4 regions of the Neisseria sicca genome follow, and region 3 is predicted to be linked to each of the others. Evidence: predicted binding sites of a transcription regulator. Region 3 holds the regulator's gene; each other region holds the start of a gene.
What was found. The regulator FNR, encoded in region 3, switches genes on or off when oxygen is low (the NO sensors DNR and NnrR bind a similar motif). The targets are predictions, from matches to a motif close to TTGATNNNNATCAA.

Region 1 (7,371 bases), 860 kb from region 3:
CTGACAAACAAAGTGAAAGCCGGCGATTTGGTCAAATTCGCAGCCGAACAAGTCGGCGGCAAAGGCGGCGGTAGACCGGATTTGGCGCAAGCGGGGGGAGCAGATGCTGCGAAACTGCCTGAAATGCTGGAAAGCGTGGAAGGTTGGGTAAGCAGCAAGCTGGTTTGATGAGTAATATGTAGGTACAAAGAAGGTCGTCTGAAAATATTGCAGATGACCTAATTTACTTTTACTTAATTTTGGAAAATTAAACATGGATGATTTTTCTAAGTTATTTAATTTAATATCAGATAAGCGCTTAAGAGAATCAAAATCAGAACGTGCTCAAGATAGTGATATTGTAATTGCATCAGAGAGTGATAAATCTCGTGTAATTAATGCATCAGCTTTCCGCAGATTACAACAAAAAGCACAGGTATTTTCTCTTGAGACAAATGCATCTGTCAGAACTAGATTAACCCACTCTATAGAAGTATCTCAAATAGGACGTTATCTAGCTCAAGAAATTATTCGTCTTATGTCTAAAGATTCTGATATTTCCTATGAAAAAAAGTTGGCTTTTAGCAATATCATTGAAACAGCATGTTTATTGCATGATATAGGTAACCCTCCTTTTGGTCATTTGGGAGAAGCTGCAATTCGTAGATGGTTCAAGAAAAAACAGAAGCAGCTGAAGAAAGGGTCGAATATTTATGAAGAATTAATAAAATTTGATGGTAATGCTCAAGGTTTTCGTTTAATAACATATTTGAGTGGTGCTGATGAGTATGGATTAAATTTAACAGCAAGCACAATATTAGCTTTTGTAAAATATCCATTTATTAACAAAGATAAAGGGTTGTTTAAAGCTGATTATCAATTTTCATATAAGGTTGCCTGTAAAAAATTAGAGTGGAAAGAAGGAGTTAAATTTCCTTTGGCGATAATAATGGATCTTGCTGATGAGATTTCATATTGCATGAGTGATTTAGAGGATGGATTGGAAAAAAGAGTTATTTCTCCATATGATTTATATATGGAGTTCAAAGATATTGGATACTTAGAACCTAAAGAAGAGGATATGTATCCATATCCATTCATTACCTTTAAAACCAAATTAATTAATAAATGTGTACAGGAAATTGCTCAAAAATTTGTTGATAATATTGGAAATATTGTAGAAGGAGAAATGATAGAAATACCAATAGATGATAATGATGTTAGAGAAAAATATTTAGGTAGAATAAAGAAATTTGCAAGGAAAAGAATTTACTCTGATAGGAAGATAGAATTAGTTGAATTAGCAGGTGCAAAGATTATTGAAGGTCTCTTAGAGGAGTATGAACCGCTCTTGGATATGGAAGAAAATAATTTTAGTCAATTAATTAATGGTGAAAAAGGTAAAGAATATCCATTTGAATTTCGATTAATTAATACAATTCCTAAAAATTATATAAAGAAATATCAAAAATCCATGGATTATTATAGAGCAAAGCGTACAGACACTCCTAGTGAGAAATCTGTTCGTGCTCAGCTATTGGTAGATTTTATCTCTGGTATGACAGATGACTTCGCACTGGAGCAATATCAATTTCTGAAAGGTATCAAATTACATGATTGATAATCATCCATTTTTTACTATATATGATGATTTCTTAATGAAAAAAAAGAAAGCATTAAAAGAGTATACTTTTCATTTCAGTAAATATATTTATATTCCAGATTCAATTAATGATGAAAGAGAACATTTCATCATAAAAGGAGATGAATTTACAAGGGAAAGAATTCAATCAGAAATTGCTTCATTAAACAGAGATGAAGAGTTAGCCTTTCATTCAACGATAGAAATAAGTAATAAAAAATATCATTTCCCCTTTATTGATTTTTCAATTTCCATCGATAATTGGAATTTTGACAGAGATTTTATTAGATTAAAGCGAATTATTCCAAAAGCTCATGAGATTATTTTGTTCAATAGTGGGCGGTCCTTGCATGGATATTCACTAAAATTATTAACACAGAAAGAATGGATTGATTTTATGGGGCGATTACTACTTATCGACTTACCAAAGAATCCTCACAAAATTATTGATTCTAGATGGATTGGACATAGATTAATGGGCAGATACAGCTCCTTGAGATGGTCAAATAATTCTGGAAAATATTTGACTGAACCATTTAGAATCAGCAAACTATCGCAAACGTAGCTTGGATCATAACCCAACTAAACTTTCATATTGCCTCTAATATCGAAGGTCGTCTGAGAAATAATTTTCAGACAACCTCTCTATCAAAAGCAGCCTGCACTTTCAAAAATCGAAGTGCAGGCTGCTTTTCACGATGATTGGAAAAACCGCGCAATATTTTTATACTGTACGTCATCCAGCAATCCGTAGCCTGCACCCGCCCACTTATTTACTGAACGAACAGGAATAACATGCAGAACCTCTCTTCAGAAAAACCGACAACCGATTATTCGCATCCGTGGCAATACTTTCTACTGGTGTACGCTTTGAGCGCACCGTTTTGGCTGCTGTCTTTGTTTCTCAAACACAGTCCTCTGCCTGATAATCTGCCGCTGACCGACATCGGCGCGGCGCTCACCCCAACGGTTGCCGCCGCGTTACTGCGTTACTGCGAGGGTGGAATGGCAGCGGTGCGCGGACTGTTTGGACGTGTGTTTGACTACGGGCGGATAAAGCATTCTGCCTATTTTTGGATGGCGATACTGATTTTCCCACTACTTTATCTGCTGACTTATGTCGCGATACGTCAAACAGGACAAACCATACCCGCCTTATCCGTATCGTTTGCGCCGCTTGCTGGTGCGTTCGTCATGTTCTTTATTGCGGCAGTTGCCGAGGAATTGGGCTATGCCGCCTACGCTACGGAAAGTCTGCAACGGCGTTTTACTCCGCTCATTACGGCGCTGATCATTGGGGTGCCGTGGGCATTGTGGCATTTGCCGTCCATGATTGCCGTGGGGCAGTCTGCCGAACTGATCGCATGGGGGCTGGCAGGGACGGTTGCCGTGAGGATTATCTATGTATGGCTGTATAACGGCAGCGGCGGCTCGGTATTTGTATTGATTGCGTGCCACACGGTTGCCAATACTGCGCGTACAGGCTTTCCGGGCGGACGGGCGGCATATGAAAACAGCGACGGCATGATTCCATACGGAATTATCATCATTGCGGCGGTAATCGTGATGGTGTTTTGGCGTAAGGCGATGTGTTCATTTCATGGCAAGCAAACGGAGCTTGGGTTATATATCCAACGGAACTGAATATCAAAGGTCGTCTGAAAAATAATTTTCAGACGACCTCTTTCTATAAAAAGCAGCCTGAACGTTCAAAAATCGAAGTGCAGGCTGCTTTTTGCGATGATTGGAAAAAACGCGCACTATTTTTATACTGTATATTGTACAGACACAATGCAAAACAACATTACCCCAAGGAATCCCCATGTTTAAGACGCTCAAAAGCATTTGGCAGGGACTCACGCAAAAAGGCAAAATCTTCCCGCATCAACTTGCATTCACGCTGCTGATTCCTTTGCGCAACTGGGCACTTTCGCCGCAACAAATCGTACAACGGCTGCACCTTGCGCCGCATCACCGCATTTTGGAAGTGGGCTTCGAGGCGGGTTATTTCAGCCCGACACTGGCGCAGTCAGTTCCGCAAGGACGATTGGTGGCGGCGGATATACAGCCGGAAATGTTGGCTTATACCGAAAAACGTTTGCGTCGTCGGCATATCGACAATGTAGATTATTATCTGTGCGACGGTACGCATTTTGATTTTCCCGATCAATCGTTTGACCACATTATGCTAATTACCGTGTTGGGCGAAGTCGCCAACCAAGCCGAGTATTTGGCAGAGTTCCGCAGGCTGCTTTGTCCTAACGGGTTGCTGTCGGTTTCCGAAACGGCAGGCGATTCTGATAAACCAAGCCGCGCCGAATTACGCAAGTTGATGCGGCAAAACGGGTTTGATGTGGCAGACGAATATGGCAGCGAACGAAATTTCACTTTGAATTTTAAAGCAAGCAGCCGTCTGCCTCCCGCCTAGATAAAGGTCGTCTGAAACAGGTTTCAGACGACCTTTTTATTGTAAAAATCTATAAATTTAATAGATAATAACTAATCTCATATTATCAAGCTAGAAAAGATAACCCGCTGATTAACTTGATATTTGATATGGTTAAATTATGTTAACCAAAACATACGCTATCCAAACCTGATTTCACAGTTGATTTAAATCATAATATCTTGTGTCCAAATCTCTAAAATATCCGAAATCATACTAGATATTGATTTTCGAATAACAAACTGTAAGAGTCGAGGAACGCAAAATGCCGAAAATCCCTGAGTTGGTTTGTCCCGCCGGCAATCTGCCTGCTTTGAAGACGGCGGTGGACAATGGCGCGGACACGGTTTATATGGGGCTGAAAGATGCGACGAATGCGCGCAATTTTCCGGGGCTGAATTTCGATATGAAATCGGCGCAGGAAGGGGTGACTTACGCTCATGCGCGCGGCCGCAATGTGCTGATGGCCATCAATACTTTTGCCCAGGCGGGGCAAATCGAGCGGTGGCATCGGGCTGTCGATACGGCGGTGCAACTGGGGGCGGACGCGATAATCGTCGCCGATCCTGCGATTATGGCTTATGCCGCCGAGCGTCATCCTAATTTGAGGCTGCACATGTCGGTGCAGGGTTCGGCGACCAATTATGAAGCCATCAATATGATGAAGGAACTGTTCGGCATCCGTCGTGCCGTGCTGCCGCGCGTTTTGACGGTCGATCAGGTCAAACATGTGATTGACAATACGGATGTGGAAATCGAAGTGTTCGGTTTCGGCAGTTTGTGCGTCATGGTGGAAGGGCGCTGCATTTTATCGAGTTATGCGACGGGCGAATCGCCGAATATGCAGGGCGTGTGTTCGCCGGCGAAGGCGGTGCGCTGGGAGCAGCTTCCCGACCGTATGAACGTGCGGCTGAATCAGGTGCTAATCGACCAGTACAAACCGGACGAACCGGCCGGTTATCCGACCCTGTGCAAAGGTCGTTTCGAGGTAAACGACGAAACGTATTACGCGCTGGAGGAACCGACCAGCCTGAATGTTTTGGAAATGTTGCCCGAACTCATCAAAATCGGTGTATCCGCCATTAAAATCGAAGGCCGCCAGCGCAGCCCGATGTACACGGCGCAGGTAACCAAATCGCTGCGGCAGGCTTTGGACGCGGCCGCTGCCGATCCGGCACATTTCAAAGTCAATCCGGTGTGGAATAATGCGCTGAGCAAGGTTTCGGAAGGTCATCAGACGACCTTGGGCGCATACAGCCGTCCGTGGAAATAAGGGGGGAGGGAAAATGAATCCGATGAAACTATCGCTGGGGCCGGTTTTGTTTTTCTGGCAGAAGGAAGCCTTGTTGGAATTTTACGCCGGTATGCTGGATGCGCCGGTGGATACCATTTATCTGGGCGAAGTGGTGTGCTCGCGCCGCCAGAAAATGCGCTTTGCCGACTGGGTCAGCCTGGCGGAAGATTTAGCGGAAAGCGGCAAAGAGATTATCTTGTCGTCGCAGGTGCTGCTGGAAAGTGAATCCGATTTGAAACGCCTGCGTAAAATCACGGGGCAGGACAAATTCAAAGTCGAAGCCAACGATATGGGCGCGGTTAAATTGGCACGCGAACACGGCATTCCGTTTGTCGCTGGCGCCAGCCTGAATATTTACAACGAAAGCACGCTGGCACTGTTCCAAAAACTGGGCACATACCGCTGGATTGCGCCGTCCGAGTTGAGTCGCGACAAAGTTGCTGAAATCATCAAGGCTTCAGACGACATCGAAACGGAATTGTTTGCTTGGGGCAAAATGCCGCTTGCCTATTCGTCGCGCTGCTTTACCGCGCGGCATTACAACCTGAACAAAGACGGCTGCGAATTCCGCTGTTTGGATTACGAGCAAGGTATGGATATGAATACCCGTGAGGGCAAGCCGTTTTTAACCATCAACGGCATCCAAACCATGTCTTACGGCTGCCAAAACCTGCTGCCACACCATGAGGATTTGCGGCAAATCGGCGTGAACATGCTGCGCCTGTCGCCGCAGATGCACGGCATGGCGGAAATCGTCCGTATCCACCGCGATGTATTGGACGGCAAAACCGCCCTGGCGGATGCGCTGCCCGAATTGGAAAGATTGACCACCGGCACGCTGGTGGACGGCTATTGGCACGGCCAGCCGGGTATCGAAGCCGTGAAGGAGGAATATTATGGCGTTGCCTGAAATCGTATTGCCCGCATGGGCGGGAAAAATCGGCGGTAAATTACCGGGCAGGCCGCCGCGTTTCGCTTTGGTTTTTGCCCTCAACACCATGCTCAAACGCGGATTGCTGCCCGCCGACATGAGCCTGTTTGACGGCCGAACCTTCGAAATTGACGTATTGGACGCGGGCATCAAGGTGCGCTTTACCGCCAATGCCGAAAAATTCATCGACGCGGATTTCTTCGGCACGCCCGATTTGCGCCTTGCCGCCAACGGCATCGACTTCATGCGGATGATGATGCGCGAGGAAGACCCGGATACCCTGTTTTTCAACCGCAAACTGCAAATCGAAGGCGATACCGAGCTTGGTCTGATTACCAAAAACCTGCTCGACAGCGTGGACTGGCCGTTCGGCGATTGGTTTTTGAAGCGGCAGTTGTCCGACTGAATGCGGATTCGTTCAGAAATGTAGCTGAATGACTTTATTTTCGACACGCAATTTACCGGTTGTCTTCATTCCTGCGTAGGCGGGAATCCGTTTTTGAAATTCAGAAACTGTTTTTCAAATCAAGGTTTCTCAAGTTTTACGATGGATTCCCGCCTGCGCGGGAATGATGGAATTTGATAATATGCCGTATTTAAAGTTAAGTCTGTTCGCTATAAGGCAAAGCATTCATCCGTTAAGCTTCTGATTTCACAATAAAGAAGGTCGTCTGAAACCTGTTTCCAGTTTTCAGACGACCTTTTTTCATCTGCATTTGGCTTAAACTGTCATTAGTCTTTCAATGCAGCCAATACTTTGCCGGCGACTTCATTCAAGCTTACGGTTTGCGCCTGATTGTCGCGGCGTTCGGCATATTCGACGTTTCCTTCTTTTAAGGCGCGGTCGCCGATGACGATGCGGTGCGGGATACCCAGAAGCTCGGAGTCGTTCAACAGCACGCCTGCGCGTTCGTCGCGGTCGTCGAGGAGGACATCCGCGCCTGCTGCCAGCAGTTCGGCGTAGATTTTGTCGGCGGCTTCGCGTACGGCGTCTGATTTTTTGTAGTTCATCGGTACGATAACGACTTCAAACGGTGCCATTGCTTTGGTCCAGATGATGCCTTTTTCGTCGTTGTTCT
Region 2 (7,371 bases), 450 kb from region 3:
GCCGACGGCAAAAAAGTCGCCCTGACCGCAAGCAAATATGCCCGCGAACCTTTGCTATTCATGACTTTGCATGGCAAACGCGGTTCATACGTCAAACAAAACGTCGACAACCAAGAAGCCCTGCTGCTCGGCGGCGTGCAACCCGTCGGAGCGTGGAGCCGTGAACCGGAAGACGAATGGGGCATCCTGCACACAGAAATCGACGGGGCAGTCGTCCGCAAAAAAATCGAAAGCGTCAGTGGAAATTATGTGGCGTTTTATGAAAACCTTTATGACGCGCTGCAAGGTAAATCACCCGCAGCGGTGCAGCCGCGCCAAGTGGCGGAAGTCTTGGGGCTGCTGGAAAAAGTATATGAAAGCGCGAAATCGGGGTGTAGGGTGAAGGTGTAGGGAGATTAGAAGTTACAGCGAGCAGGATTCCTGAAATTTTTAAAATTACAGTAGATGAATCTCAAAGTTGTCATTTTTTTCTGTAACCGCGTGAGGGAGAGGCATGGCGGAAATTCAGACCTTGGATGTTTGTTTCAGTAACATTTGAAAATTACCATAATTTCCAATTTCCAGATGCCTACCTTTATAGGAATGGCGATGTAGGCATTTCTATCATTTTTAAGGCTATGTTTTCTGTTGAGTGCGGAAAGGTCGTCTGAAAACTTTTAGCGAAACCCGCTATATTCGTTTTCAGACGACCTTTCATATTTTTTATTGAAAGACAGGCAGAGGCTTATTCTTCCGGACGTTCGCCGTCGGTGTCGTCCAGTTTGCCTTCGGTAATATCAACGTTGATACCCACGGCGGCACGGATTTTGGCGTCGATTTCGTTGGCGATTTCGGGATTCTCTTTCAGCCATACGCGGACATTGTCTTTGCCTTGTCCGATTTTGGCGCCGTTGTAGCTGTACCATGCGCCTGATTTTTCAACGATGTCATATTTGACGCCAAGGTCGATCAGTTCGCCTTCCCAGCTTACGCCTTCGCCGTACAGAATATCGAATTCTGCTTGGCGGAACGGGGGCGCTACTTTGTTTTTGATGACTTTGACTTTGGTTTCGTTGCCGATAACGTCGTCGCCTTTTTTGATTTGTCCGGTGCGGCGGATGTCAAGGCGGACGGAGGCGTAGAATTTGAGGGCGTTGCCGCCGGTGGTGGTTTCGGGGCTGCCGAACATCACGCCGATTTTCATACGGATTTGGTTGATGAAGACGACCAGTGTGTTGGTGCGTTTGATGTGGCCGGTCAGTTTGCGCAAGGCTTGGCTCATCAGGCGGGCTTGCAGGCCGACGTGGCTGTCGCCCATTTCGCCTTCAATTTCGGCTTTGGGAACGAGGGCGGCTACGGAGTCGACAACGACCATGTCCACGCCACCGGAACGTACCAGTGTGTCGCAGATTTCCAGAGCCTGTTCGCCGGTATCGGGTTGGGAGAGGTAGAGTTCTTCTACTTTAACACCGAGTTTGCGGGCGTAAACGGGGTCGAAGGCGTGTTCCGCGTCGATGAAGGCGCAGATGCCGCCGGTTTTCTGACATTGGGCAATGGCTTCGAGACAGAGCGTGGTTTTACCGGAAGATTCCGGACCGAAGATTTCCACGACACGACCGCGCGGCAGGCCGCCGACGCCGAGTGCCAAGTCTACGCCGAGCGAGCCGGTGGAGATGACGTCAAGGTTTTCTTCTTGCTGGCTGCCGTCCATTTTCATGATGGATCCTTTGCCGAAGTTTTTTTCAATTTGGGCAAGGGCGGCGGCTAGGGCTTTGCTTTTTTCATCTGACATGGTGCTGTTCTCGTAAGGGATGTTATCAAAGTAGCTAAGAATTTGTTTAGCTATTATCGCATAAATTAAGAAAAAGTATAGTTTTATTTCGGTTTTATTTCATATTTTGAATAAATTGTTGTTAACTATCTGAATTATATGATTTATGAGTTGTATGTTTGGATGTATTAAGAGTGCTAAAAGGTCGTCTGAAAGCGAATATTTCTTTTTCAGACGACCTTTTTTGGATTTGAACTCAATAAATAATGTTTTTACCGTAGCTTTCCAAAATCGATTTGATTTTGAGGATGGTTTCTTTGGGAGGCGGATGTACGCCGGTGAGTTTGTAGGTATCGCCGCACAATGCCCATTTGTGCGCACCCAGTTCGTGATAGGGAAGGAGTTCGACCATTTCGATATTGTCCATGTCTGCGATGAATTCGCCGAGCAGGTGGGCGGAACGGTCGTCGTCGGTATAGCCTGGGACGACAACGTAGCGGACGCGTGCGGGCTGTTTGCGTTCGGCGAGGTAGTGGGCGAATTTGAGGGTTTTGGTGTTTGGGATGCCGACGAGGACTTTGTGGATTTCGGGGTCGATTTGTTTTAAATCGAGCATAACGAGGTTGGTGTGGTCGAGCAGGTCGTCAAGGATGGAATCGTAATGCAGGGCGTAGCCGTTGCTGTCGAGGCAGGTGTGGATGTCGTGTTCGTGGCAGGCGGTAAACCAGTCGCGTACGAATTCGTATTGCAGGAGCGGTTCGCCGCCTGTGGCGGTAACGCCGCCGCCTGTGGCGCGCAGGTAGTGTCGGTAGGACATGACTTGCTTCATGACTTCGGGCACGGTTATTTCTTGGGCTTGTTCGGTGTGCAAGTCCCATGTGTCGCGGTTGTGGCAGTAGAGGCAGCGCATGAGGCAGCCTTGCAGAAAGAGGACGTAGCGCAATCCGGGACCGTCCACCGCGCCGCAGGATTCTACGGAATGGACGATGCCTTTGCCGTTGTAATGGCGGTGTCCGAGGTCTTTGGCGGGAGCGGGCGTTTCGGGGTTGATGGCGATGGATGTCTGCATGGTGTCTGATGTACCGGATATTGGGGTCGTCTGAAAACTTGTTTTTGTGTTGCAGAGGGTTCTTCTTATTGGATTAATATGCGGGCATTGCGTTCCCTGTTGTGGGAAGTTTATGGGCTGTTTTTAAATAGGTAAATGGGTTTTAATGATAACTCTATTGTACCGCCTTCGGTCGTCTTGATTTAAAGTTAATCCACTGGATTTTGATATTATCAAACCATTGCTTCAGGCAAAATCAAGCCGGGTTCCGGATAATCCGTCCCCCGGCTTGGTTTACTGTAAACCCTTTGCTTTACATGGTTTGTGTAAAGGTGCGGGTAATCACGTCAAGCTGCTGTTCGCGGGTCAGCGAGTTGAAGCGTACGGCGTAACCAGACACGCGGATGGTCAGTTGCGGATATTTGTCCGGATTGTTCATCGCGTCTTCCAGCGTTTCGCGGGTCAATACGTTGACGTTCAGGTGTTGGCCGCCTTCCACTTCTCCTTCTTCGTGGTGGAAGTAACCGTCCATCAGGCCTGCGAGGTTGCGTTCGCGGGAGTTTTCATCTTTGCCCAATGCGCCCGGCACGATGGAGAAGGTGTAGGAAATACCGTCTTTGGCAAACTCGAACGGCAGTTTGGCTACGGAGGTCAGCGAAGCGACGGCGCCGTTGACATCGCGGCCGTGCATCGGGTTCGCACCCGGACCGAACGGTGCGCCGGCGCGGCGGCCGTCCGGCGTGTTGCCGGTTTTTTTGCCGTATACGACGTTGGAGGTGATGGTCAACACGGACTGGGTCGGCGTTGCGTTGCGGTAAGTTTTGTGGGTCGCCACTTTTTTCATGAAGCGTTCCACCAAGTCGCAGGCAATGTCGTCCACGCGGTCGTCGTTGTTACCGAACTGCGGATATTCGCCTTCGATTTCAAAGTCGACGGCAATACCGTTTTCGTCGCGAATCGGTTTGACTTTGGCGTATTTGATGGCAGACAACGAGTCGGCGGCCACAGACAAACCGGCGATACCGCAAGCCATCGTGCGTTTCACGTCGCGGTCGTGCAGCGCCATCAGCGCGGCTTCGTAGCTGTATTTGTCGTGCATGTAATGGATGATGTTCAGCGCGGTAACGTATTGGGTTGCCAGCCAATCCATGAATTTGTCCATGCGCGCAAAGACAGTGTCGTAGTCCAAGACTTCGTCCAAAATCGGTTCGGTTTTCGGGCCGACTTGGTCTTTGGATTTTTCGTCCACACCGCCGTTGATTGCGTACAGCAGGGTTTTCGCCAAGTTGGCGCGTGCGCCGAAGAACTGCATTTGTTTGCCGACCACCATCGGGCTGACGCAGCAGGCAATGGCGTAGTCGTCGCTGTTGAAGTCCGGACGCATCAAATCGTCGTTTTCGTATTGGATGGACGAGGTGTCGATGGACACTTTGGCGCAAAATTCTTTAAAGCCTTGCGGCAGTTGTTCGGACCACAACACGGTGATGTTCGGTTCGGGAGACGGACCCATGTTGTACAGGGTGTGCAGCACGCGGAAGTTGGTGCGTGTTACCAGCGTGCGGCCGTCCAAACCCATACCGCCGATGGATTCGGTTGCCCAAATCGGGTCGCCGGAGAAGAGTTGGTCGTATTCGGGCGTACGCAGGAAACGAACCATACGCAGTTTCATCACCAAATGGTCGATAAATTCTTGCGCTTGGGTTTCGGTAATTACGCCGTTTTTCAGGTCGCGCTCGATGTAGATGTCCAAGAACGAAGATACACGACCGAATGACATGGCGGCGCCGTTTTGCGATTTAACGGCGGCAAGGTAAGCGAAATAAGTCCATTGGATGGCTTCCTGCGCATTTTTCGCAGGGCCGGAAATGTCGTAGCCGTAAGAGGCGGCCATTTCTTTCATTTGACCCAAGGCTTTGTATTGGTCGTTGATTTCTTCGCGGCGGCGGATAACTTCTTCCAAATCCACACCGTTTTCCAAATCGGCTTGCAGCGAGTTGAACTGGTTGAGTTTGTCTTTCATCAAGAAGTCGATACCGTACAATGCCACGCGGCGGTAGTCGCCGATGATGCGACCACGACCGTAAGCATCCGGCAAGCCGGTGATCACACCGGATTTGCGGCAACGGCGGATGTCAGGCGTATAAACATCAAACACGCCTTGGTTGTGTGTTTTGCGGTATTTGGTGAAGATTTCGCTGACTTCAGGGTTCAACTCGACGTTGTACACTTTGCACGCGTCCTGCACCATTTTCAAACCGCCAAACGGCATAATGGAGCGTTTCAGAGGCTCGTCTGTTTGCAGACCGACGATGGTTTCCAAATCTTTATCGATATAGCCTGGTGCATGGCTGGTAATGCCGGACACGACTTGAGCGTCGATTTTGTAAGGTTCGTGCGTGCGGTTTTCGACTTTGATGCCTTCCATCACGTCCGCCCACAGTTTGGTTGTCGCCTCGGTTGCAGGCGCGAGGAAAGACGCATCGCCTTCATAAGGCGTGTAGTTTTTCTGAATAAAATCGCGCACGTCGACATTGGTTTCCCAATTACCGCCGACAAAACCTTCCCAAGCGGCAGGGCGTTGCTGTACATCGGTTGACATATCAAGCTCCTAATTTGTCAGATAGAATTTATAGGTAGAAGAAATTTACCTTTGCAGAATAGCACTTTAGCTCTATGAAGTGTAACGATTGGCGGAGATGTGAATGCATACCCGATGTTTTTTTGACTTACATCAATGAGAACAGTTATTACTTAAAACTACATTTTATTTTTCAAGCCTTTAGCGTGTAAACAAGTGTAGAATATAAAATTAAGCCCTGAAAACTTGTCCGGTTTTCAGGGCTTTTGTATGGGGTTGGGGTTTCATGGGGTTACATATTCTTTAGAAGAAGGTAAGTCGTCTGAAAAACTGAAATACTGTTTTTCAGACGAGCTTGATGTAAAGAAAAACGGCATATCCGAAAAGATATGCCGTTTATGGGTGCAGGGACTGCTATATTTGGCAGTGGTTTGTGTTTTAGTCCTCTTGCGCCGCTGTTTGCAGGTAGTTCGGCAAACCGACTTTGCCGATCAGCTCCTGCTGGGTTTCGAGCCAGTCGATGTGTTCTTCGTTGATGTCTTTTTGTTTTTCCAACAAATCACGGCTGACGTAGTCTTGCTGTTGTTCCGCGATGGCGATGGCAGCGACGAGGGCATCGTGTTTTTCCTGTTCTTTTGTCAAATCGCAGGTCAGGATTTCCTCGGTTGATTCGCCAATCAGCAGTTTGCCCAATTCTTGCAGGTTAGGCAGACCCTCCAAGAACAAAATACGCTCGATTAAATCGTCTGCGGATTTCATTTCGCGGATGGACTGTTTGAAGAAATGTTCGCCCAATTCTTCAAAGCCCCAGTTTTTCAAAATGCGGGCATGCAGGAAATATTGGTTGATGGTAACCAAGAGCAAGCCCAAGTTTTTATTCAATTCGCGGATAACTAAGCGATCGCCTTTCATTTTCAGCTCCTTATACGCTTAATTACAGTTGGCTTTGGTAGTAGTTGCCTTCGCCGACGAGTTCGATCAGGCGCAGTTGTTGTTCCAGCCAGTGCGCGTGATCTTCTTCAGTGTCTTTCAACTGGGCAATCATCAAATCACGGGTAACGTAGTCTTGTGCTTCTTCGCACAGTTTGATGCCTTTTTTCAATGCATCGCGCACTTCGTATTCGGTGTTCAAGTCCGCTTTCAGGCAGGAAACCACGTCGGTACCGATGTTCAGTTCGGCACGGGTCATTTTAGGAGTACCGCCCAACATCAGGATACGACGGATGAAGTCTTCGGCGTGAGTGGTTTCTTCTTCCATCTCGTGGTTCAAACGTTCGAACAGTTTGGTGTAACCCCATTCAGAGTACAGGCGAGAGTGGATAAAATATTGGTCGCGAGCAGCCAACTCGCCAGACAATAATTCGTTCATGTAATCAATAACTGCTTGGTTGCCTTGCATAATTCTTTCTCTTTCTTTTAAAAGTTGATAATCACGAAATGAAGATTCGTGTGTTGTTAGGGAATGAGGTAATTGTATGCACAAGTAGCACTTTTGACAAATTTTCTATTTAAAATACAAACAATTATCAAAAAATTTAACCCGCCTAAAAGGCCGTCTGAAAAATTAACCACCTGTTTTTAATAACAATTTTTTGACATTGGTATTAAGAATCCATTACATTATTCAAAAACATTTACATTCGTTAACCATAAATAAAAGCAAATAATCTGGCAAAATCAATCAAATTTAATTATGAATTATTCTCAACTGCTTTTGCCTGATTTTTTTGAATCACCCATTCCGTCATCACTTGCGAATCGTGCTATAATCGCCAGTTATCTTTTTTTTAAGCAACCAGCTAAACCTTATAAATTATCATGAAACAAATCCGCAATATTGCCATCATCGCCCACGTCGACCATGGCAAAACCACATTAGTTGACCAATTGCTGCGTCAGTCCGGTACATTCCGTTCCAACCAGCAAGTCGAAGAACGTGTCATGGACAGCAACGATCTTGAAAAAGAACGCGGCATTACCATTCTTGCTAAAAAT
Region 3 (7,371 bases):
CACCACTCTTATCAATATCCCCGTCTTTACCCACAACGGTCAATATCATGCTGACTTATACCCACAGCGTCCGGCTGGACGCGCCGCTCGAACCGATATTCCGCTACTGCACTTCCCGCCACGGATTTGCCCGTCAGTTTCCGTTTGACGTGCAATGGCTGTCGGAAAAGGAATACTGGGCGCGTGGAGATATTTTGGATTTCAAATACAGAGTATGAGACCTTTGCAATAACATAGGTTACTAAAATTTTATGCTCAATCTCATTTTCAAAATTCAAAACCTTTCTGATTTTTCCTACTTTTTGCTCAATATTAGGAAGGTTTTAGTCAATTGAAATTTTTTTGGCGCATTTTTATGCGTCAAATTTCGTTAACAGACTATTTTTGCAAAGGTCTCAGTATGCGGGATTTGGTTGCGGCATCGTGCCGAAATCATTTCGCTTGAGCCGAACCAATCGTTTACCGACTTAATGTTAAAAGGGATTTACCGCGCCTTCCGCCATACGCATGAATTCAAATCTTCCGGAGGACGTACCTGTGTGACGGATACGGTGGAATTTACTTTCGGGCTGGGAAAAACGGTTGACCGGCTAATCGGATTACCAACCTTGCGTCGGACATTTGAAAAACGCCACCGTTTATTGAAAGAATGGGCTGCCCAATGGGCTGATTATGCTGAAGATGCTACAAGTTAAAGGCATGGAAAAAGTCGTCTGAAATTTTTTCAGACGACTTTGAGTTTTGTTTAAAAATAGTCTCGGTATCAATCAGATGGCGTGCGAACAGCCGGATACCATTTTTTTGAGGGTTTGCGAGTCGAGGATTTTGATGTGTTTGTGTTCGACCGAAATCAAGCCTTCGTGATGGAACTTAGACAGCGTGCGACTGACGGTTTCCAGTTTCAATCCCAAATAGCTGCCGATTTCTTCGCGCGACATTCTCAGGATGAAATCGTTGGCGGCAAATCCGCGCGAATAAAGGCGTTGGGACAAATTAAGCAAAAACGCCGCCAGGCGTTCTTCGGCGCGCATATTGCCCAAAAGCAGCATCACGCCTTGGTCGCGCACTATTTCGCGGCTCATCAACCGGAAAAAATGGCTTCTCAGGCTGGGGATATTGTGTCCCAGCTCTTCGATGTGGGTGAAGGGCAGCTCACACACTTCGCTGTCTTCCAAAGCCACTGCGTCGCAGCTGTGGATATGGGAACAAATGCCGTCCATACCGATGAGTTCGCCGGACATAAAAAAACCGGTAACCTGATCGCGGCCGTCCTGGCTGGCAACCGTGGTTTTGAAAAAACCGGCACGGATGGCAAACAGCGACGCGAAAGGCTCACCGGTGCGGAACAGATATTCACCCTTCTTCAAGCGGCGGCTCTGTCGGATGACCGCGTCCAATTGTGCAAACTCATTGGGCAAAAGCCCGACAGGCAGGCAGAGTTCACGCAGCGAACAGGAAGAACACAGGGTTTTCATCTGATGCATAGCATTGTGTGTGGTCATAAAACACCCTTAAAATTAAGGTTTTTATCCGGTCCCGATTGAGTAAGTTATTGACACATATCAAGACAGGTTTATCATACTGTGGCATTCTACCAAACTATCTGAAGATTGACTAACATCATTACTCTAAAACTACGCACACGCCATGAAAGTAATACCAATACAAAATAATCACAATAGAAACAATGACAAGCCTGAGTTTGACCGCGAACTCATCTCCACTCTTCCTTCCAGTGGTCCGCGCTATACTTCCTACCCCACAGCCGACCGTTTTCATGACGGATTTCGCGAAGCAGAATATATCAATGCCTTGAATCAGCGCAGTATGGGGGCTTTGAACAAGCCCCTTTCGCTTTATATCCATATCCCCTTCTGCAATACCATCTGCTACTACTGCGGCTGCAATAAAATCATCACCAAAGACAAAAGCCGTGCCGATGCCTATATCGAATATCTCGAAAAAGAAATGGAGCTGCTTGCCCCGCATCTGGGCGGACGGCATCAGCTCGCACAACTGCACTTCGGCGGCGGTACGCCGACCTTTTTGAGCGACGACCAAATCGAACGCGTATTCCGCATGATCCGCAAACATTTCCAACTTATCCCCGGCGGCGAATACTCCATCGAAATCGACCCGCGCAAAGTCAGCCGCGATACCGTACTCATGCTCGGCAAACTCGGCTTCAACCGCATGAGCGTCGGCATCCAAGATTTCGATCCGAAAGTACAGGCCGCCGTCAACCGCATCCAAAGCTACGAAGAAACCAAAGAAGTCATTGATGCCGCCCGCGAAGCAGGGTTCAAATCCGTCAGCGTCGATTTGATTTACGGTCTGCCGCACCAAACCGCCGAAAGCATCAAAACCACCATCGACACCGTATTGTCGCTCGACCCCGACCGCCTCGCCCTCTACCACTACGCCCACCTGCCGCATATTTTCAAACCGCAACGCCGCATCGACACCGACGCCGTCCCCGGCAGCGAAGAAAAGTTGGACATGCTGCAATACTGCGTCCAAACCCTGACCCGCCGCGGCTATGTCTTCATCGGTATGGACCACTTCGCCAAACCCGATGACGAACTCTCCATCGCCCTTAAAGAAGGCTTCCTCCAGCGCAACTTCCAAGGTTACTCAACCTATGCGGACTGCGATTTGGTCGCCATCGGCGTGTCTTCCATCGGTAAAATCGGCAGCACTTATTCCCAAAACGAACGCGACATCGACGCCTACTACGCCGCACTCGATGCAGGACACCTGCCCATCATGCGCGGCTACCAGCTCAATCAGGACGACCTCTTGCGCCGCAATATCATCCAAGATTTGATGTGCCGCTTCGCCTTGGATTACCAAATCTACGAAAGCGTGTTCGGTATTCCGTTCAACCTCTATTTCAAAGACGAACTTGCCGACTTGGAACAACTCGCCTCCCTCGGACTCGTCCGCTTGAAACCGCACGGGCTGGCCGTTACCCCTAAAGGCCGCTTCCTGATACGAAACATCGCCATGGTCTTTGACTACCATCTGCGCCATAGGGAAACCAAAGCCCAATATTCGCAAACGGTATAAACAGGAATAGTAAAGGTCGTCTGAAAATTTTCAGACGACCTTTGCCCTTTGTTCTACTTTGTTAAGAAACGCTAATGAACGAACAAACCAAACAGGCCGCTCAAACTATAGGTCGTCTGAAACGAAAAGCCAGCGATGAAGAACGACTTCAAGGTTGGCGCGAAACCTGCGCCGAACAAGGGTTAAGCGGCGAATTTATCCTGACTGCGAAGCTCAACGGCGCGGCTTATACCGAGGAAGAAGCACGCATGGTGGCGGAGCTTTTCGGCAAATAAGCTGACAATTTATTATTTTAAAATTACAAATCATATCAAAACTTGACAAAGTTACCGATTTTGATTATAGTCATATCTGAGTTAACATTGCCGATTTGACACAGCTTGCGGGCATAAACAGCTAAAGCGTATTTTCATTTTCTGCTGTTTTTATTCCTTTCTTTATATCCAAGCCCGTTGTGTACAGCATCGGGCTTCTTTTTTTTCCGGAAGTATCAGGAAGTATTTATGATTATTTTGGACAACGTTTCCAAACATTACCAAACGCGCGACAAAACCCGTTTTGCCGCCGTCGAGCCGACCAGCCTCGAAATCCAAGACGGCGAAATCTTCGGTCTGATGGGCTATTCCGGCGCGGGCAAATCCACCCTGTTGCGCCTGATTAACCTGTTGGAACGTCCCGACAGCGGCAAGGTCAATGTGTGCGGACAAGAGCTGACCGCGCTTGATGCCGCCGCATTACGTCAGGCGCGGCAGAATATCGGCATGGTGTTTCAGCAGTTTAATCTTTTGAGCAACCGCACCGTCGCCGACAATGTTGCCTTTCCTTTGGAAATCGCCGGATGGCCGTCTGAAAAAATCAAAGAACGCGTTAAAGAATGCCTTGAAATCGTCGGTCTGACCGAACGCGCCGACCACTACCCCGCCCAGCTTTCCGGCGGTCAGAAACAGCGCGTCGGCATCGCCCGCGCGCTCGCGCCCAAACCCCAAGTCATCCTCGCCGACGAACCCACTTCCGCCCTCGACCCCGCTACCACGCGCAGCGTCTTGGAATGTTTGGAAGACATCAACAAGCGCTTCAACGTCACCATCGTCATCGTAACCCACGAAATGAGCGTCATCCGCCGCTTGTGCGACCGCGCTGCCCTTTTGGATAAAGGAAAAGTGGTGGAAATCGTCGAAGTACGCGGCAACCAAATCCACGCCCAATCCGAAATCGGGCGCGAACTGATTCGGGAGGACTGATATGGCAGACTTAACATTCGAACAAGCCGTTTCCACCATCGTCGGCATGAAAGACGAAATCGTCCGCGCCTTGGGCGAAACCTTCGTCATGGTCGGGCTGTCCACCACGTTTGCCGTCATCTTCGGCACCCTGCTGGGCGTATTGCTTTTCGTGACTTCCAGCCGCCAGCTGCATTACAACAAGCCGGTAAATTTCCTGCTCGACAACTTAGTCAACCTGATGCGCGCCTTCCCCTTCGTCATCCTGATGATTGCCATGATACCCGCCACCCGCGCCATTGTCGGCAGCACCATTGGTCCGATTGCCGCCTCGCTGGTATTGAGCGTGTCCGGCCTGTTTTACTTCGCCCGACTGGTGGAACAAAACCTGCGCGAAGTCCCCAAAGGTGTGATTGAAGCCGCCACCGCCATGGGAGCATCGCCGCTTGCCATCGTCCGTAAAGTCCTCTTGAACGAAGCGCGCGCGGGCATGGTTTCCAGCATCACCGTCCTCGCCATCGGTCTGCTCTCATACAGCGCGGCGGCAGGCATGATAGGCGGCGGCGGCTTGGGCGACCTCGCCATCCGCTACGGCTACTACCGCTACCAAACCGAAGTCATCATCTTCATCGTCGCCATCCTCGTGCTGCTCGTTATCCTGATTCAAAGCATCGGCAACGCGTTGGCGCGGAAATTGGACAAACGTTAAACCATCAAAAGGTCGTCTGAAAAGTTTTCAGACGACCTTTTCAGTCATATCCTTTTGAATTTCCAACCAAACCCATTATAATAACGCCTCCTCACGCCGTCGCGGACGACTCCCGACGGCATTTGTTATGGAAGAATTATGAAGCCGTCTATCTTAGAAAAACTACAACAACTCAGCGACCGACTGGAAGAAGTAACCCACCTTCTCGGACAGCCTGAAGCCACGTCCGATATGGACAACTACCGCAAGCTCACGCGCGAACATGCCGAATTGACGCCTGTCGTCGAAGTGTTCCAAAACTATCAACTGGCGCAAAGCGACTTGGCGGATGCCGAAGAAATGCTGTCCGACCCCGAAATGAAAGACTTTGCCGCCGAAGAAATCGAAGCGGCGAAAGCCAAAATCGACATGCTCGATACCGAACTGCAAAAACTGCTGCTACCCAAAGATGCCGACGACGACAAAAACATCTTCATCGAAGTGCGCGCCGGAACGGGCGGCGACGAAGCCGCGCTGTTTGCAGGCGATTTGCTGCGCATGTACAGCCGCTACGCCGAACGCAACCGCTGGCAGGTCGAAATCGTTTCTGCCAACGAAAGCGAGTTGGGCGGCTATAAAGAAGTCATCGCACGCATCGTCGGTTTGGGTGCGTACAGTCGTCTGAAATTTGAATCGGGCGGCCACCGCGTGCAGCGCGTCCCCGCCACCGAAAGCCAAGGCCGTATCCACACTTCCGCCTGCACCGTCGCCGTCATGCCTGAAGCGGACGAACTGGAAGACATCGAGTTGAACCCCGCCGACCTGCGCATCGACACCTTCCGTGCATCCGGCGCGGGCGGTCAGCACATCAACAAAACCGACTCCGCCGTCCGCATCACCCACCTGCCCACCGGCATGGTGGTCGAGTGCCAAGACGGCCGCAGCCAACACGCAAACAAGGCGCAGGCAATGAAAGTCCTCGCCGCCCGCCTGAACGATGCACAAAAACGTGAAGCCCAAGCCAAAGAAGCCGCCGAACGCAAATCCCTTATCGGCAGCGGCGACCGCAGCGAGCGCATCCGCACCTACAACTACCCCCAAGGCCGCGTGACCGACCACCGCATCAACCTCACCCTGCACAAGCTGGATTTTGTGATGGACGGCGACTTGGAAGAAATTACTAATGCCCTGATTGCCGAACATCAGGCAGAGCTACTGGCGGCAATGGGTGATTAATGGGACGGTTGATGCTTGGTTTCAGAGTGTGAAGGCAGGCTTGATGGCAAGAAAACAAGTTCTGCCAAAACGTAAATCAAGCCTCAGCCGTCACCCGCCGTCATTTTCGTAATCATAAAAATCCTATGCGGAAATGACGGCACGCCTGAAACGCCTGCCCTACACCCTCACACACAAACTCAGCCAAACCGACTTCCACTCAATTCCCCCCGCTTCATTTTTCAGACGACCCATCCCAACCCATGAACACCCCGCTCACCCGCCGCCGTTTTTTCGCCATCGCCGCCCTAACCGCCGCCGGAGCGGCCGCGCCCTTCCTCCTGAACCGCAACCGCCCTGCCCCGTTACCAGCCACCGGCGAACCCGTTATCTGGAAAGGCATTGCGCTGGGTTCCGGTGCCGAACTCCGCCTCTTCGGTGTTGACCGCAAAGAAGCTGAAATCCTGGTCAACAAAGTTCTCGCCGAAGTCGCCCGCCTCGAAAAAATCTTCAGCCTCTACCGCGAAGACAGCCTGATCAACCGACTGAACAAAGAAGGTCGTCTGAACAACCCGCCGCCCGATTTCCTCGCCCTGTTGAGCATCTGCCGCGACATCCACGCCTTAACAGACGGCGCATTCGATCCTACCGTCCAAGTGTTGTGGAACCTTTACGCAGACCATTTCCGCCGCAACCCGCGTGCCGAAACCGCTCCGTCCGAATCGGACATCCTGCGCACCCTCAAACTCGTCGGCTTCAAACACGTCGTCTTCGACCAAAAAGCCATCCTCTTCGAACAAAAAGGCATGGGCTTATCCCTCAACGGCATCGCCCAAGGCTACATCACCGACAAAATCACCGCCCTGCTGCAACAACACGGCATCCGCCAGGCCCTCGTCGATATGGGCGAAATCCGCGGCTTCGACACCGACAACCAACGCACATGGAACGTCGGCATCCGCAATCCCCAAAACGAAGAATCCACCCTCCTGACCCTCCCCATGCAAAACCAAGCCTTCGCCACCTCAGGCGGCTACGGTACCGTAATGGACGAGGCCGGCAAGTTCACCCACCTCTTCGACCCGCGCACCGGCACTGCCACACCGCGCTACCGCAGCGTCAGCGTCATGGCGCCAACCGCTGCCGTTGCCGATGCCTTCTCCACCGCGTTCTCCATCA
Region 4 (7,371 bases), 440 kb from region 3:
CCTCGACCTCGTTTACCAAGCCGCCGAAATCCACCGCCAAAATTTCAACCCGCGCGAAATCCAGCTTTCCACCCTGTTGTCCATCAAAACCGGCGGCTGCCCCGAAGACTGCGCCTACTGCCCGCAATCGGCGCACCACAACACCAATCTGGGCAAAGAGCAGATGATGGATGTAGATGAAATCGTTGAAAAAGCCAAAATCGCCAAATCGCGCGGTGCAAGCCGTTTCTGCATGGGTGCGGCATGGCGCGGCCCCAAACCCAAAGACGTGGAGACGGTTTCCGCAATCATCAAAGCCGTCAAAGGATTGGGCATGGAAACCTGCGGCACGTTCGGTATGCTCGAAGACGGCATGGCGGAAGACTTCAAAAAAGCAGGTTTGGACTATTACAACCACAACCTAGACACCGACCCTGAGCGCTACAACGACATCATTCATACCCGCAAACACGAAGACCGCATGGACACCTTGGGCAAAGTCCGCAATGCCGGTTTGAAAGTCTGCTGCGGCGGCATCGTCGGCATGAACGAGACCCGCGCCGAGCGTGCCGGACTGATTGCCAGCCTCGCCAACCTCGACCCGCAGCCCGAAAGCGTGCCTATTAACCAGCTCGTCAAAGTAGAAGGCACGCCGCTGGCCGATGCCGAAGATTTAGACTGGACGGAGTTTGTCCGCACCATCGCCGTGGCTCGGATTACCATGCCGCACAGCTACGTCCGCCTGTCGGCAGGGCGCAGCAATATGCCCGAATCCATGCAGGCAATGTGTTTCATGGCGGGCGCGAACTCGATTTTCTACGGCGACAAGCTCTTAACCACCGAAAATCCCGACGAAGACGGCGACCGCCTACTGATGGAAAAGCTGAATTTGTATCCGCTGCGGTTTGAATTGGAAGAAGAATACGAAGCGGCGCAACAGGAAAGTGAAGCCCCTAAAATCAAAGTGGATTATTAATCGTTCTTGCCTATATTCCCAATAAACAAGGTCGTCTGAAAACGGGCTTCAACATTTGATTTCGTTGAAACAGATTTTCAGTCGACCTTTTTTTGCAAAGATGAAATAAGACTCAGGCATTATGCCGCCTTGTTTGTCTCCCATCTATTCCATTATAATTCGCCTTTGAAAAAACCTTCGTTTTCCTGTGGAATCGCTCTCTAAAAAGAGCAAATTCTTCCTAGATTCCCGCAAAAACAATATAGTGGATTAAATTTAAATCAGGACAAGACGACAAAGCCGCAGGCAGTACAGATAGTACGGCAAGGCGAGGCAACGCCGTACTGGTTTAAAGTTAATCCACTATACAAAGGTCGTCTGAAAGCATCGTTCAATGAAGCTATGTTTTCAGACGACCTTTTTGAACACGCAGACAGGCGGATTCAAACAAAAACATTACCGTCTCCTGTCATTCCATCCACACATCCAATACACACCACATCATGTACCGTCTTACCGCCTATCCCATCTCCCCGAAACAGGCCACCTTCATCGGCCTTTTTGCCGTCTGTTTTTGGAGTTCCGTCATTGGGTTAATCCGTACCTTGAGCCTGCACATGGGGGCGGTAGGCGGCGCAGCAGTCATGTACAGCCTTGCCACGATATTGCTGCTGCTGATTTTCGGCAAACCCGATTTGCGCCGCTTCAGCCGGAATTACCTTTTTTGGGCAGGTATCTTTTTTGTCGGCTGCGAACTGTGTCTGTCCCTTTCCATCGGATATGCAGACAACGCCAGACAAACCGTCGAAATCGGCATGGTCAATTATTTATGGTCGACTTTTACCATCATCGGCGCGGTCTGGTTCAATAAACAGCCGGCAAAATGGTGGATTGCCATAGGCTTTGCACTATCCTTCATCGGCATCGCCATCGTCTTGGGCGGGGAAGGCGGATTGTCCCCCGCCCATATTTACCGCAATGTCCTCGCCAATCCCGCAGGCTATATCATGGCGCTCTTGGACGCGCTGTTTTGGGCGGCATATTGCACACTGACCGCGCGGGTTAAGGCGCAGGGTAATGCCGTCGGCTTTTTCTTTTTCCTCGTTTCCTGCGTCCTGTGGGCAAAATATTTTGCAGGCAGCTACGGCAGCCTCAATTTCGATACCGAATCAGTCTTATACGCACTTGCTGCCGCATCCTGTATGGGTTTGGGCTATGCAGTGTGGAACATCGGCATCTCGCGCGGCAATATGACCGTTTTGGCAGGCGCATCTTATTTTATCCCCGTTTTCTCCGCCCTGATTTCATCCTTCCTGCTCGACGCACCGCTTCCTACGGAATTTTGGCAAGGTGCGGCGATGGTATGCATCGGATCGGCCGTATGCTGGTTGGCAACACAAAAGAAAGCATGACCGCACCTCTAAATCATAGAAATAAGATTTTCGGTTGAAACATATACCGATAAAAGCGTAACCGCCCCCGACCGTATCACATCTCAACACAACGTCGTCTGAAAACCGACATGGCAGGTTTTGCTCAAGCCGGTTTTCAGACGACGTTTTTCTTATCAAAGTACCAACTTATCTTTTGGGCGACAGTTTATCGACCAGACCTCCGTCAGCGAAGAATTTTTTCATGATTTCATCCCATGTACCGAATTTTTCGTTGGGACTGAAGGTTTCGATTTCGGGGAAATCTGCTTTGTGTGCGGCGAATACTTCGGCATTGCGCGGGCGAAGGTAGAGTTTGGCGGCAAGCTCCTGCGCGGGTTTGCTCCATAGATATTCCAAATATTCTTTGGCGGCTTCCTGCGTACCTTTCTTGTCGGCAACGCTGTCCACAACGGCAACAGGAGTTTCAGACAGAATGGTATAGCTCGGATAAACGATTTCAAACTGATCTTGGGTCAGTTTTTTGCTGACGTGATTCGCCTCGTTTTCAAAAGTAACCAAAACGTCGCCGATATTACGCTGACTGAACGTTGTCGTGGCAGCACGTCCGCCGTTTTCAAACACGGGCGTGTTTTTCAGGACGGATGCAGCAAATTCCTGCGCTTTGGCTTCATCGCCGTTGTTGGCTTTCAAACCGTAAGCGTATGCACCAAGGAAAGCATAGCGGCCATTACCGGAAGTTTTCGGGTTGGCGAGTACGATTTTGACACCGTCTTTCGCCAAGTCGTTCCAGTCTTTGATTTGTTTGGGATTGCCTTTGCGGACAAGGAAAACGGTTACGCTGGTATAGGGAACGGCATTGTCCGGCAGACGTTTTGCCCAGTCGGGTTTAATCAGCCCTTTCTGCGCCAACAAATCGATGTCGGAAGTCTGGTTCATGGTAACGACATCCGCCGCCAGCCCGTTGGCGACAGACAATGCCTGTTTGCTGGAACCGCCGTGCGACTGTTGGATGTCTATGTCTGCGCCCTTGTGTTTACTTTGATATTCTTTGACAAACAAAGGGTTGTATTCTTTATAAAAATCTCGTGCCACATCATAAGAAACATTCAATAGTTTCACACCTTTGCCGTCTGCCGCAGGAGAAGACGGTGAAGCGGTGTTTTGTTCGGATTGCGGCGAGCATGCCGCTAAAACGGCGGCAGCAAAAAGGGCGGTTGTGCGGACAGTCATTTTGTTCTCCAGATATTTGATGGGGACACTTTATACCGACGTTTCAGACGACGGAAATAATGTTTGCTTTCGGGTTTAGCGGTTTTGGTTATAAGTACCAAAATTCGGTCAAAGCCGTATTTTCAGACGACGTTTTTATCTAAACCACCCAAAAGAGGGCTACTCTATCCCAATATCCAAACACACGGCCTCTCCGCAATATGCTTTGCCTGCATCAGTCATATGCGCGGGTTTGTAGGCGGCGAAGGCGTAGGTCAGGTCAGCGCGGAAGGTGTCTTTGTCTGCTTCGCCGGTGTCGCAGTTCAGTCCGGTCGGGATGTCCAGCGCGATTTTGAAACCGTCGGCTTGGTTCAGCAGGCGGCAGACGGCGGCGGCTGTTTCGGGCAATGCGCCGCTGAAGCCTGTTCCGAAAATGCCTTCGATAACGAGGTCGTAACCTGTTTTCAGAGTGCGAAGCCTGCCTGTGGTACGGCCTTCCAGTTCGTCGGATCGGATAAAGCTGACGCCGTCTAAATGATTCAAACGCTCGTGATTCAACTGCGCCAGCGGCGACAGTTTATCTCCCAAGACAAAAACGACATCTGCCTGCCAATCCTTTTCGGACAACACGCGCGCGATGACCAAACCGTCGCCGCCGTTGTTGCCCTTGCCGCAAACGATTAACGCGCGTCCTGCTTTGGGAAAACGGCGCAGCAAATCAGCCGCGGCGGCTTGTCCCGCGTTTTCCATCAGTTGCTCGAAAGTCGTGCCTTTATCGACTGCTATTTGCTCGTGTTCGCGCATTTCTGCGGCGGTGTAGATTTTCATCATTCGCTCCTTTTCTCTTTACTGCCTATCAAACATCCAAATGCAAACCTTATCAATAGCCCTGCCCGACTTTCCCGTCAAATCATTCGCTTTTTTTGATTTGCCGCAAGAGGTCGTCTGAAAATCAGGAATTTGGTGGCTTTGGATTTGATTTTTATGTTAACAAGATTTATTATCAAAATAAAACAAAGTGATAAACAATTAAAACTACTTCTTTTGCGGGAACGGGCGTTGGAACATGCCTCTGCCTACCCTGTGTCTAATTCGTCTTTACTTGCTGTCTCTTTTTTCAATCGACAACGAAAGTAAAACACACTATGTCTGCCATACCTTTGTCAAAACTCAGTAAAGGCGCAGTCGCGCACATCGACTCCATCGTCCCCAATTCGACTTTCGGCGAACTCGACCCGCTGGTTACGCGCCGTCTTGCCGACTTGGGTTTTTCAAGCGGAATGCCGTTGCAGGTGATTGCCGTCGGCGGATTCGGACGCGGTCCGTTTGCCGTACGTTTGGGCAACCAGTCGCAATTCTCGTTGCGGCAGGAAGAAGCGGGAAAAATTATGTGCCATGTGATTGACGGCTGACCGCTGTACAGACAGGCGGGCTTCATGTTCTGAAAATGCGGCAAAGGCGGATTGAACCTGACCGCCCTATCCTTTTCAGACGACCCGGGTCGTCTGAAAGCGCCGTTTCAAAGCCTTTTCCCCAATCCAACGCCAAACTCATCACACAATCAAACAAGGAGAATAAATAAATGGAACTAAGCTATTTTGCCTTGATTGGCGCGCCAAACTGCGGCAAAACCGTTTTGTTCAACGGTTTGACCGGCGCACATGCCAAGGTTGCCAATTATCCGGGCGTAACGGTCGATAAGCGCGAGGGCGCCTTACTTGACGACAAGGCCGTTCGCATTATCGACCTGCCGGGCACATACAGCCTGCGCACGACCAGCCCCGACGAAGCGGTGGCGAAAGATGTCGCCGTAGGCAAGCTGGGCATTCCGCCCGACGCCATCATTGCCGTTGCCGACGCGACCAACCTGCGTATGACCCTGCGCATGATTTTGGAACTGAAAACGCTGGGACTGCCTATGGTGGTGTCGCTGAACATGAGCGACGTTGCCCGCAGAAGGGGCTTGAATATTGATGCGGCCAAACTGAGCGAGTTGTTGGATGCACCTGTTTTGGAAACAGTTGCCGTGAGCGCGTCGGGTGTACAGGCCGTGCGCGAAGCCGTGGCGAAGCTGCCGCGTAAACGCTCTTTCCCCGCCAACCCCGCTTCTGCCGAACGCACGCTCGAGGCGCTGGAGAGCGACAAACTTTATCAAGAAGTCGAATCGATTTTGGCACAGGTGGTGCGCACGGAAATGACGCTGCCCGCATGGCACAAAAAACTCGACGACATCGTGCTGCACCCCGTCTGGGGCATAATTATGCTGCTGTTTATCCTGTTTATGGTGTTCCAAGCGGTTTACACTTGGGCGGCACCGATTATGGAAGCCATCGAAGGCGGCTTTGCCGCGCTGGGCGAATGGATAGGCACCAACATGGAGCCGGGCATCCTCAGCGACTTGCTCGTCAACGGCGTCATTGCCGGTTTGGGCAGCGTGTTGGTGTTCGTGCCGCAGATTACGATTTTGTTCGCCTTCATCCTGCTTTTGGAAGACTCAGGCTACCTGCCGCGTGCGGCGTTCCTGCTGGATAACGTAATGGCGAAAAGCGGCCTGTCCGGACGCTCATTCATCCCGCTCCTGTCGAGTTTCGCCTGTGCCGTTCCCGCCGTGATGTCGGCGCGTACGATTAATGACCCGCGCGAACGCCTCGTTACCATCGCCGTCGCCCCGCTGCTGACCTGCTCCGCGCGGCTGCCCGTTTACGCGCTGATTATCGCCGCCGTCATTCCTAATCGCACCGTAGGCGGGATTTTCAACCTGCAAGGACTGACGCTGTTCATCCTCTATCTCGTAGGCATCCTGTCTGCCGCCTTGGCAGCGTATATCATGAAACGCTTGGCGCGTATGAAAGGCAACGTGCAGCAATTCCCGCTCTTGATGGAGCTGCCGACTTTCCGCACGCCCAACTTCAAACACATCATGACCAGCCTGTGGGACAGGGTAAAAGCCTTCCTCAAACGCGCCGGTACGATTATCTTCGCCCTTGCCGTAGTTTTGTGGGGCTTGGTAAGCTGGCCGCAACCGCCCGCAGGTGCAACAGGCGCGGCAATCGACTACAGCTTGGCTGGTATGCTCGGCCACGCTATCCAACCATTGTTCGCCCCGCTGGGCTTCACTTGGGAAATGTGTATCGCCATGATTCCGGGCATTGCCGCGCGTGAAGTCGTCGTTGCCGCACTGGGTACGGTCTATGCCGTCAGCGCGTCGTCTGAAGACGCCGTACAAAACGCGCTGATTCCGATTGTGCACAACAACTGGGGTTTGCCAACCGCCTTCGCCTTCCTGGCTTGGTATGTGTACGCCCCCATGTGTGCCGCGACATTGGCTGTGATTAAACGCGAAACCAAATCCACAAAAAATATGGTGATGATTACCGGCTATTTGTTCCTGATGGCTTACTTTGCCGCATTTGTGGTTTACCAAATTACTTCAAGGATACTATCGTCATGACTCAATATATTATCGTCGGCTTGATTATGCTCACTTGCATATTCTTCCTCTTGCGAAAATTCGTATTCAAACCGAAAAAACGCGATTGCAGCAGCGGTTGCGGCAAATGCGGCGGTTGCGGTTAAATATGGATAGCTAGGAAGCAGAAAGGTCCTTGGATTCGGATTTCAAGTGCAACACCAGGGTACCAGTGGTTGGAACAGATTTAAGAATAAAACACTTGGCGTTTCACAGCCAAGTGTTTTTCTTGGCCGGTGGTTCAACTCATCTTGAACCCTGCGTATCTCCCGATCGCTGATGTTTCGGAAATCGGTCTGTTTGGGGAAATATTGCCGGATGAGTCCGTTGGTGTTCTCATTCAGCCCTTTCTCCCAAGAATGGTA

Region 1: the regulator FNR is predicted to act here: its motif matches at 4,230-4,243, upstream of ubiU (ubiquinone anaerobic biosynthesis protein UbiU).
Region 2: the regulator FNR is predicted to act here: its motif matches at 5,520-5,533, upstream of pflB (formate C-acetyltransferase).
Region 4: the regulator FNR is predicted to act here: its motif matches at 4,461-4,474, upstream of J7445_RS04880 (FeoA family protein).

The regions. Positions count from the first base shown of each region.
Region 1 covers NZ_CP072524.1:616,038-623,408, reverse strand. Annotated here, with positions in the region: gene alaS (alanine--tRNA ligase) at 1-168, shown strand, start outside; gene dgt (dGTP triphosphohydrolase) at 254-1,600, shown strand; gene J7445_RS02955 (primase 1D-like protein) at 1,593-2,186, shown strand; gene J7445_RS02950 (CPBP family intramembrane glutamic endopeptidase) at 2,417-3,265, shown strand; gene J7445_RS02945 (class I SAM-dependent methyltransferase) at 3,444-4,049, shown strand; gene ubiU (ubiquinone anaerobic biosynthesis protein UbiU) at 4,333-5,340, shown strand; gene J7445_RS02935 (U32 family peptidase) at 5,354-6,271, shown strand; gene ubiT (ubiquinone anaerobic biosynthesis accessory factor UbiT) at 6,258-6,698, shown strand; gene J7445_RS02925 (proline--tRNA ligase) at 7,025-7,371, opposite strand, start outside.
Region 2 covers NZ_CP072524.1:1,025,275-1,032,645, reverse strand. Annotated here, with positions in the region: gene J7445_RS04830 (Gfo/Idh/MocA family oxidoreductase) at 1-390, shown strand, start outside; gene recA (recombinase RecA) at 725-1,771, opposite strand; gene pflA (pyruvate formate lyase 1-activating protein) at 2,007-2,819, opposite strand; gene pflB (formate C-acetyltransferase) at 3,112-5,397, opposite strand; gene bfr (bacterioferritin) at 5,815-6,288, opposite strand; gene bfr (bacterioferritin) at 6,311-6,775, opposite strand; gene typA (translational GTPase TypA) at 7,195-7,371, shown strand, end outside.
Region 3 covers NZ_CP072524.1:1,478,984-1,486,354, forward strand. Annotated here, with positions in the region: gene J7445_RS06960 (hypothetical protein) at 48-218, shown strand; gene J7445_RS06965 (SRPBCC family protein) at 414-695, shown strand; gene fnr (fumarate/nitrate reduction transcriptional regulator Fnr) at 768-1,502, opposite strand; gene hemN (oxygen-independent coproporphyrinogen III oxidase) at 1,648-3,069, shown strand; gene J7445_RS06980 (hypothetical protein) at 3,144-3,344, shown strand; gene J7445_RS06985 (methionine ABC transporter ATP-binding protein) at 3,573-4,310, shown strand; gene J7445_RS06990 (methionine ABC transporter permease) at 4,312-4,998, shown strand; gene prfA (peptide chain release factor 1) at 5,137-6,213, shown strand; gene J7445_RS07000 (FAD:protein FMN transferase) at 6,456-7,371, shown strand, end outside.
Region 4 covers NZ_CP072524.1:1,038,458-1,045,828, forward strand. Annotated here, with positions in the region: gene bioB (biotin synthase BioB) at 1-955, shown strand, start outside; partial or broken gene J7445_RS12495 (IS5/IS1182 family transposase) at 1,193-1,303, shown strand; gene yddG (aromatic amino acid DMT transporter YddG) at 1,438-2,346, shown strand; gene J7445_RS04870 (sulfate ABC transporter substrate-binding protein) at 2,515-3,558, opposite strand; gene J7445_RS04875 (NAD(P)H-hydrate epimerase) at 3,718-4,365, opposite strand; gene J7445_RS04880 (FeoA family protein) at 4,683-4,949, shown strand; gene feoB (ferrous iron transporter B) at 5,120-6,988, shown strand; gene J7445_RS04890 (FeoB-associated Cys-rich membrane protein) at 6,985-7,113, shown strand; gene J7445_RS04895 (IS30 family transposase) at 7,156-7,371, opposite strand, start outside.